DNA from 4 places in the Mesorhizobium sp. M4B.F.Ca.ET.214.01.1.1 genome. Region 4 is predicted to be linked to each of the others. Evidence: predicted binding sites of a transcription regulator. Region 4 holds the regulator's gene; each other region holds the start of a gene.

Region 1 (2,200 bases), on a different contig from region 4:
CTTGAAGATCGGCGCCACCTCCAGCGGTAGCCGCAGCACGACATAGCCTGCCTCGCGCGCGCCGGCGGCGCGTGCCGAATCGAGGATGCGCTCCATCTCCGGATCGGTCAGGCCGGGGATGATCGGCGCGACCATGACGGAGGCGGGAATGCCGGCGTCGGAGAGCTGCCGGATCGCCTCCAGCCGCTTGGTCGGCGTCGACGCGCGCGGCTCCATGGTTCTCGCCAGCATGCGGTCAAGCGTCGTCACCGACAACGCCACCTTGGCAAGTCCGCGTTCGGCCATGCGCGACAGGATGTCGATGTCGCGCGTCACCAGCGCCGACTTGGTGACGATGCCGACCGGATGGCCGCGCGCCTCCAGCACTTCGAGGATCTCGCGCATGATCCGGTACTGCTTCTCGATCGGCTGGTAGGGATCGGTGTTGGTGCCGATGGCGATGGTGCGCGGCTGGTAGCCGGGCTTCGACAGTTCCTTGTCGAGCATGCGCGCCGCATCAGGCTTGGCGAACAGCTTCGATTCGAAATCGAGTCCCGGCGACAGGCCCATGAAGGAATGCGTCGGCCTGGCGAAGCAGTAGACGCAGCCATGCTCGCAGCCGCGATAGGGGTTGATCGAGCGATCGAACGAGATGTCGGGCGACTCGTTGCGCGTGATGATGGTGCGCGGCCTCTCCACCTGCACCTCGGTCTTGAATGGCGGCAGTTCCTCCAGAGAATTCCAGCCATCGTCGAACACATGCCGGCTGACCGGCTCGAAGCGGCCGGACGGATTGATGCCGGCGGAGCGGCCGCGATTGCGGTCGGGCCGCACGCGCATGCCGCTCTGCTCGATCATCGCATTCGCCATCTCGGCTCTCCCGGCTCCGAAGGCTGCAATGTCGGCACGCACGATCTGTTCCATTTTCGCCCTCTCCCAAGGACTGTCAGCAGGCTGTCGAATCGCTCTGTTCATGAAACTATTCCTATTTTCTTGAGGAGAACAAAGCAAGAACTTTTTGTGCCGCGATGCAAAAACTGGCGCATGGCGCGGCTTTCCGCTATTCGGCTGGCAATGCTCAGCGTTCTCATCGAAACCCTGAATGACGAAGAGGGCCTTGCCCGCACGCTCGCCTCGCTGATCGGCGGCGCGGTCGAAGGCGTGGTGCGCGACGTCGTCGTCTGTGACACCGGCTCGACCGACCAGACGCACCGCGTTGCCGACCATGCCGGCTGCCACTATGTCGCAGGCGGCATCGCCGCCGGTATCCGGCAGGCAAAGGGCGACTGGCTGCTGTTGCTGGAGCCCGGCGCGCGGCTGTCGGACGGCTGGATCGACGAGGTCGTGGCCCATACGGCGAGGGCCACCATGCCGGCGCGTTTTTCGCGCGCGCGCGGAAGCCGTGCGCCGTTCCTGGCCAGGGTCTTTTCCGGCAACCGGGCGCTGGCCGAGGGGCTGGTCATCAGCAAGCGTCAGGCCACTGCGCTCGCGAAAAGCGCCCGCAGCGCCGAAGCCATCGCGCGCGGCCTGGCAACGAAAAGGCTCGATGCGGAAATCTGGGTCGCGCCGCCGAAGTGAGTCTTCCCTCGCTTTTGGGGGAGAAGGAGCGCCGACAAGAACCTTGCCTCGCTCGGCAAGTACCATTTCGATCTCGACGACTGGCGGATGCTGAAATTCTTCTTCTACCTGAAGCCCTGCGATGCCGGCACCGGCCCGCATGTCTATGTGCGCGGCAGCCACAAACGCCGCAGCCTAAAGCACCAGCTGACGCTGCTTGTCGGCCATCCGGCGGATGAGGTGCTGAAGGTCTATGGCGACGACAGCCCGGTCACGCTCACGGGTGAAGCAGGGCTCGGCTTCGTCGAGGATCCGTTCGGCTTCGACATGGGCACGGTGCCTTCGCGCACGCCGCGGCTGATGATGGAAGTCGGCTTCGGCGTCTCGCGCCCCTCGCGCCGGCGCTTCCACGGCGAGCCGGTCATCCGCTGAAGCGGCGACGCCGTCAGGCGATCACCCGGCCTTGCCGCGTTTCAGGTGTTCGTCCAGGCGCGGCATGATCTCGACGAAGTTGCAGGGCATGTGACGGTAGTCGAGCTGCGCCTTGATGATGCCGTCCCAGGCGTCCTTGCAGGCGCCGGGCGAGCCGGGCAGCACGAAGACGAAGGTGGCGTTGACGACGCCGCCGGTCGCCCGGCTCTGGATCGTTGAGGTGCCGATCTTG
Region 2 (2,200 bases), on a different contig from region 4:
GATATGACGACCATCGAGGAACAGTAGAGCCGGTTCAGTCGCCGTCCTCGACAACCCGCAGCCTGAGCTGGCCGGTCTTGGAATCGGCCACCCGCGTCCCCGCTTCAGCCTTGCGCGGCGCCTCGGCTTCGCCTTCGCCGAACTCCAGCGCCTCGATCTTCTGGCCGCGCTTGGTCACTTTCGACGTCGAGACCAGGATGTCGTCGATGTCTTTCGCCGACTGGGTAAAATGCGTCTGCAGCCGGCGTACCCGCTCGTCGACACGCCCGACATCCTCCATCAGCCGGATCACCTCGCCCTGGATCAAATGCGCCTGCTCGCGCATGCGGGCGTCCTTCAGGATCGCCTGGATGACCTGGATCGACAGCATCAACAGCGACGGCGAGACGATGACGACGCGGGCCCGGTGCGCCTTCTGCACCACCGCCTCGAAATTCTCGTGGATCTCTGCGAACACCGATTCCGACGGAACGAACATGAAGGCGGTGTCCTGCGTCTCGCCCTGGAGCAGGTATTTGTCGGCGATATCGCGGATATGCACCTCGATATCGCGCCGGAAGGCCTGCGCCGCGGCCTTCTGCATCTCCGCGCCTTCGGCGGCGCGGATGGCGTTCCAGGCTTCGAGCGGAAATTTGGCATCGATGGCGAGCGAGGGCGCGCCGTTCGGCATCCGTACCAGGCAGTCGGGCCGGCTGCCGTTCGACAGGGTCGCCTGGAATTCGTAGGCGCCATGCGGCAGACCGTCGGCGACGATCGCCTCCATGCGCGACTGGCCGAAGGCGCCGCGCGTCTGCTTGTTGGAGAGGATCGCCTGCAGTTGCACGACCTGGCCGGCCAGCGACTGGATGTTGCCTTGCGCCGTGTCGATCACCGCCAGTCGTTCCTGCAGTTTGGCCAGGCTCTCATGCGTCGATTTGGTTTGCTCGGTCATGGTCTGGCCGATGCGGCCGGTCATGGCGTCGAGACGCTGGCCGATCGACTGGGTGAGCTCGGCCTGCCGCGCCCCGAACACTTCGGCAATTGCGCCCATGCGGCCCTGCATCTCGGCCTGCGCCTGCAGGATGCCGGCCATCCGCGCCTCGGCGTCGCGGGCATGGTCGGCGGCTTCCGCGGCTGCTATCGTCCGCGCCCTGGCCGAGCGCCACAGCGCGATGACCAGCGCAAGGAAGAGGCCGAGAAAAAGGACGGCGCCGAAGGCCAGCATATGGCCGAGCGTGATCGTGCTGGCGCCGAGCCGGGCCACGGGTTCGGAAAGGATGGAGCTCAGGTCGTTCATGCGGGCAGCATAGATGATTCGGCTCTCCGGCACAGATCAAAACGTGAACAGGTCGAAAGCGCCCCGGTTGACGCTTTTCGCACGACGTCTTAGGTGAGACGCCATGTCGATCAAGCCGCTCATCATCCTTCCCGATCCCGTCCTGCGCCAGCTGTCCAAACCGGTCGAGCGTGTCGATGCGCCGTTGCGCAAACTGGCCGGCGATATGCTGGACACCATGTATGACGCCCCCGGCATCGGCCTGGCGGCGATCCAGATCGGCGAGCCACTGCGCATGCTGGTCATCGACCTCGCCAAGGAGGACGAGACGCCGGCGCCGCATGTCTTCATCAATCCGGAAATCCTCGAAAGCTCGGACCAGCGCTCGGTCTATGAGGAAGGCTGCCTGTCGATCCCGGACTATTACGCAGAGGTCGAGCGTCCCGCCGCGGTGCGAGTGAAGTATCTCGACCGCGACGGCAAGCTGCAGGAGATGCAGGCCGAAGGGCTGATGGCGACCTGCCTGCAGCACGAGATCGACCATCTCAACGGCGTGCTGTTCATCGACCACATCTCGAAGCTGAAGCGCGACATGGTGGTGAAGAAGTTCAAGAAGCTCGCCAAGGACAAGGCGCCGGGCAAGCTGGTGGGCTAGGGGTCATGCCCCTTCGCGTCATCTTCATGGGCACGCCGGAGTTTTCCGTGCCGACGCTGCGCGCGATTGCCGAAGCCGGCCATGAAATCGTCGCCGTCTACACGCAGCCGCCGCGTGCCGCCGGCCGGCGCGGGCTGGAGCTGACGCCGTCGCCCGTGCAGCGCGAGGCGGAGCGGCTGGGCGTCGAGGTCCGCACCCCGACATCGCTCAAGGGCGAGGCCGAGCAGCAGGCATTCGCCGCGCTGCGTGCCGATGTCGCCGTGGTCGTCGCCTATGGGCTTTTGTTGCCA
Region 3 (2,200 bases), on a different contig from region 4:
CGGCAATTTGATCGCGTGCGATCTGGCATCGCTGCCGTGCCGACCCTATAGTCCGGCAATGATTGGCAAGCATTCTTCCACACTCCTGGGAATCGTGGCGGTCGCGTGCGTGTTGGCGGGCGCCGCCGTCGCCGATGACAGCGCGACGCAGAAGGGCGCGCTGCCCGGCGTCAGCAGCGACTATCGCATCGCCAAGCCTGCCCCGCAGCCCGAACCCGACGACGCGCTGCCCGCCGGCGGCAACGGCCAGTTCAAGATCGGCGATACCGACGTCAGGATTTCCGGCAGCATAACCATCGACATGGCGACGGGCGGGATCAGGCCGCCGGGCCACTAGCCGGCTACCGTCCGGGCGCTTCGCTGCCTAGACTGCGATTCCAATGTTTCCAATGGCAATGGGGTGTAGCGTGCTTGCACAAACGAACAGCCCCGCCGTTGCTTCCGCAAAACGGACGGGGCTTTTCTGGATTTGAAATCCAAACTTGCCGGGAGTGTTCTGCCGGCGTTTGATTTCGGATGCATCGCGGCATTCAGCCGACGATCCGACTATCGTCTCTAATTGTGAGGATTCGACAGGTCACGGTTTGTCGGGCTGACGCTCACGCCTGCCCTGGCACTTATGCCCGCCGCGGCTCCATCTTGGTGTGGAGCCTCAAGGGACTGTCCGGTGGCGTCATGCTCCGCTCCTGGGTCCGTTGCGACAATTGTCGTCCAGAGCGCAAATCGCAAAACCTGCGGCGTCTCGCAGGCCACCTTTGGGCGGCGAGGCCATCGAAAGACAGCCGGCTCCGTTGGACCTGTGGACACTGCTCCCCTCGCTCGGAGACGTCAACCATCGAATAGCCGGTTACCGAAAAATGTGATCGCCGGGAGGTTACGTCCAGGTCAAGTCGAGACCGGATTTCCACACCGCTTTGTCAGGAGCGTGTTCGGCCTTTGTTCTTTCCGCTTGCTCGCCCGCGCGAAAGACGCTTAAACGCTTTTGTCGAGAATTGTGGCGTCTCTCGACGTGGCGGGAAAATTACCTACATAGGGGATGGCCGGGAGAAACCCGCCGATCCCACGAATTCCAGACCTGAGGCGGCGACCGGCGATGGCCGACCATAAATACCTTTCCATTCGCGGGGCGCGCGAACACAATCTGAAGAACGTCGATCTCGACCTGCCGCGTGACAGCCTTATCGTCATGACCGGCCTGTCAGGGTCCGGCAAGTCGTCGCTCGCCTTCGACACGATCTATGCCGAAGGCCAGCGCCGCTACGTCGAGAGCCTGTCGGCCTATGCGCGCCAGTTCCTGGAAATGATGCAGAAGCCTGATGTCGACCAGATCGACGGGCTGTCTCCCGCCATCTCCATCGAACAGAAGACGACGTCGAAAAATCCGCGCTCGACGGTCGGCACCGTCACCGAGATCTACGACTACATGCGCCTCCTGTTCGCGCGCGTCGGCGTTCCCTATTCGCCGGCCACCGGCCTGCCGATCGAGAGCCAGACGGTCAGCCAAATGGTCGACCGGGTGCTGGCGCTCGAGGAAGGCACGCGCCTGTTCCTGCTGGCGCCGATCGTGCGCGGCCGCAAGGGCGAGTACCGCAAGGAACTCCTGGAGCTGCAGAAGAAGGGTTTCCAGCGCGTCAAGGTCGACGGCGTCTTCTACGAGATCGCCGACGTGCCGGCGCTGGACAAGAAGTACAAGCACGACATCGACGTGGTCGTCGACCGCATTGTCGTGCGCGGCGACCTGGCGACGCGACTTGCCGATTCCATGGAGACGGCGCTTAAGCTCGCCGAGGGCCTGGCCGTCGCCGAATTCGCCGACAGGCCGCTCGACGCCAGCCTGACCGGTGAGGACTCGGTCAACAAGTCGAAGAACGAGACGCATGAGCGCATCCTGTTCTCGGAGAAATTCGCCTGCCCGGTTTCGGGCTTCACCATTCCGGAGATCGAGCCCAGGCTGTTCTCCTTCAACAATCCGTTCGGCGCCTGCCCGACCTGCGACGGTCTCGGCAGCCAGCGCGCCATCGACGCCAATCTGGTGGTGCCCGACGAGAACCTTTCGCTGCGCGACGGCGCCGTCAGCCCGTGGGCGAAGTCGACCTCGCCCTATTACGCGCAGACGCTGGAAGCGCTGGGCAAGGCCTATGGCTTCAAGCTCGGCGACAAGTTCAAGGATCTTTCCGCCGCGGCGCAGGAAGCCATCCTG
Region 4 (2,200 bases):
CTGGCCGGCCTGCTGACGGTTTCAAATACCCGCACGCCCGATGTGCTGATCTCGGAGGATGCGCATCTGGTGGCGATGCCGATCGGCGGCGGCGAGCTCGCCGTCAACCGGGCGCGGTCGAATGAATTCACCACCGACAACTGGAAACGCGCGCTGGTGGCCGAGACCGTCGTCGAGCCGGAGACCTTCGAGACAGGGGATGCACGCTTCGATATCGATCCGCTCGACCTGCCGCCTGGCTCGCCATTCTACTGCAGGGACGGACTGTGCCTTGCCCGGCATCCGTCCGGCGCAATCGTGGCGCTCGCGGAAAACCGCAAGACGGCGCGGCCGGCCTGCGCCTTCGCCGACCTGATCGTCATCGACGACGCCACCGCCTACAGTCCCTGCTGGAATTCGCTGGCCCTCGTCGTCACCAAACGCCAGCTCGCCCGCTCAGGCAGCGCCGCCGTCTTCTTCGATCCGCAATCGGCGACCGCGCAAGCAACAATCCGCTACGCGGTCGAAAAGCCCTACCGGCCATGGCACGAGCAGCGCAAATACTCTCGCGAGGCGAGGGGACTGCCGCCATACCAGAGACCCGAAAGACCGGTGGTCAAACTGGCGCCGTCCGCTCAGTAGCGCCGGATCAGGCCGACCAGCTTGCCTTGCACCTTGACCCGGTCAGGGCCGAAGATGCGGGTCTCATAGGCAGGGTTGGCGGCTTCGAGCGCGATCGATGCGCCCTTGCGGCGGAAGCGCTTCAGCGTCGCCTCTTCCTCGTCGACCAGCGCCACAACGATCTCGCCGGGGCTCGCCGTGTCGGCGTTGCGGATGATGACCGTGTCGCCGTCGAAGATGCCGGCCTCGATCATCGAGTCGCCCTTCACCTCCAGCGCATAATGCTCGCCGCCCGAGATCATGTCCGGGGGCACCGAGATCGAATGCGTCTGGTGCTGGATGGCGTCGATCGGCACGCCGGCGGCGATGCGGCCCATTACCGGGATCGACACCGCCGACACAGCGTCGTCGTCATTGCTGGGGGTGCGCGACGGCGACGCCGGTTTGATCTGCCGGCCGAGATTGCCCTGTCCGAGGCTTCCCTGGATGACGCTCGGCGAAAACTTCTTCGCGGCATTGAGGCCAGGCGCGATCGAATCGGGCAGGCGCAGCACTTCCAGCGCACGCGCCCGGTTGGGCAGCCGGCGAATGAAGCCGCGCTCCTCAAGCGCAGTGATCAGCCGGTGGATGCCCGACTTCGAAGCCAGATCAAGCGCCTCCTTCATCTCGTCGAAAGAGGGCGGAATGCCGCTTTCCTTCAGCCGTTCATGGATGAACATCAGGAGTTCATGTTGTTTGCGCGTCAGCATGGCGGCCCCCACGGGTTCTGAAACCAGAATCAGAAAAACAAACCCAGAACAAACACTATCTGTTCCAGTTGTGTTCCGCAACCGTTTAAAGTTTAATGAATGCGTTGACGTTTTGTTCAGCGTAGCATCAGAACGCGACAAGCGTCGCCGACGGCGGCGGCCGGGGCGAAGGGCTCTCGCACCACGAGGCCATTGGCGTCGGCGAGCATGCGCAGCATCGAGGAGTCCTGGATGCCGAAGGGCGTCGCAACCAGTGAGCCGGCTTCTTCGCGGACGACGGCCCGCACGTAATCCTGCCTCAGATCGTTTGCCTGCATCGCGGCGCCCAGCCGCGCCTCGCGAATGTCCTGGGTGAACGCGCGGCCACCGAGCCGCGCCAGCAACGGCTTCAGGAACAGCTGCGAACAGACCAGGCTCGCCACCGGATTGCCGGGCAGGCCGATGCAGCGCGCGGGTCCCAGCCGGCCGAACATCAGCGGCTTGCCCGGGCGCATGGCGATCTTCCAGAAATCGAGCGTCATGCCTTCGCCGGTCAGCACGCCGTGAATGAGATCGTGGTCGCCGACCGAGGCGCCGCCAAGCGTCACGATGACATCGGCCTGCTGCTCGACGGCCTGCCTGACCAGCGCGGAGATCGCTTCCCTGCGGTCGGCGGCAATGCCGAGATCGAGCGCGCGGGCGCCGACCGATTGCGCAGCGGCGGCGACGCCATAGGCGTTGGACGAGATGATCTGATCGGGACCGAGTTCGCTGCCGGGTGGCAGCAGTTCGTCGCCGGTGGCGATGATGGCGACCAGCGGCCGCTTCACCACAGTGAGGCGCGGGTGGTTGGCGGATGCCGCCAGCGACAG

What was found. The regulator LexA, encoded in region 4, represses DNA repair genes until DNA is damaged. The targets are predictions, from matches to a motif close to TGTTCNNNNTGTGTTCNG.
Region 1: EN857_RS10995 (PA0069 family radical SAM protein) is a predicted target of LexA. The motif match lies at 978-995, and genes of this name have one in related genera.
Region 2: EN857_RS26725 (DNA recombination protein RmuC) is a predicted target of LexA. The motif match lies at 1,309-1,326, and genes of this name have one in related genera.
Region 3: uvrA (excinuclease ABC subunit UvrA) is a predicted target of LexA. The motif match lies at 927-944, and genes of this name have one in related genera.

What each region holds. Positions count from the first base shown of each region.
Region 1 covers NZ_SRUX01000004.1:378,427-380,626, forward strand. The annotation lists gene EN857_RS10995 (PA0069 family radical SAM protein) at 1-903, opposite strand, end outside; gene EN857_RS11000 (glycosyltransferase) at 1,054-1,557, shown strand; partial or broken gene EN857_RS11005 (hypothetical protein) at 1,588-1,968, shown strand; gene moaB (molybdenum cofactor biosynthesis protein B) at 1,990-2,200, opposite strand, start outside.
Region 2 covers NZ_SRUX01000016.1:31,895-34,094, forward strand. The annotation lists gene EN857_RS26720 (GFA family protein) at 1-27, shown strand, start outside; gene EN857_RS26725 (DNA recombination protein RmuC) at 35-1,276, opposite strand; gene def (peptide deformylase) at 1,380-1,910, shown strand; gene fmt (methionyl-tRNA formyltransferase) at 1,916-2,200, shown strand, end outside.
Region 3 covers NZ_SRUX01000012.1:106,998-109,197, forward strand. The annotation lists gene EN857_RS23110 (hypothetical protein) at 59-337, shown strand; gene uvrA (excinuclease ABC subunit UvrA) at 1,094-2,200, shown strand, end outside.
Region 4 covers NZ_SRUX01000009.1:118,740-120,939, reverse strand. The annotation lists gene EN857_RS18960 (ComEC/Rec2 family competence protein) at 1-621, shown strand, start outside; gene lexA (transcriptional repressor LexA) at 615-1,349, opposite strand; gene glp (gephyrin-like molybdotransferase Glp) at 1,466-2,200, opposite strand, start outside.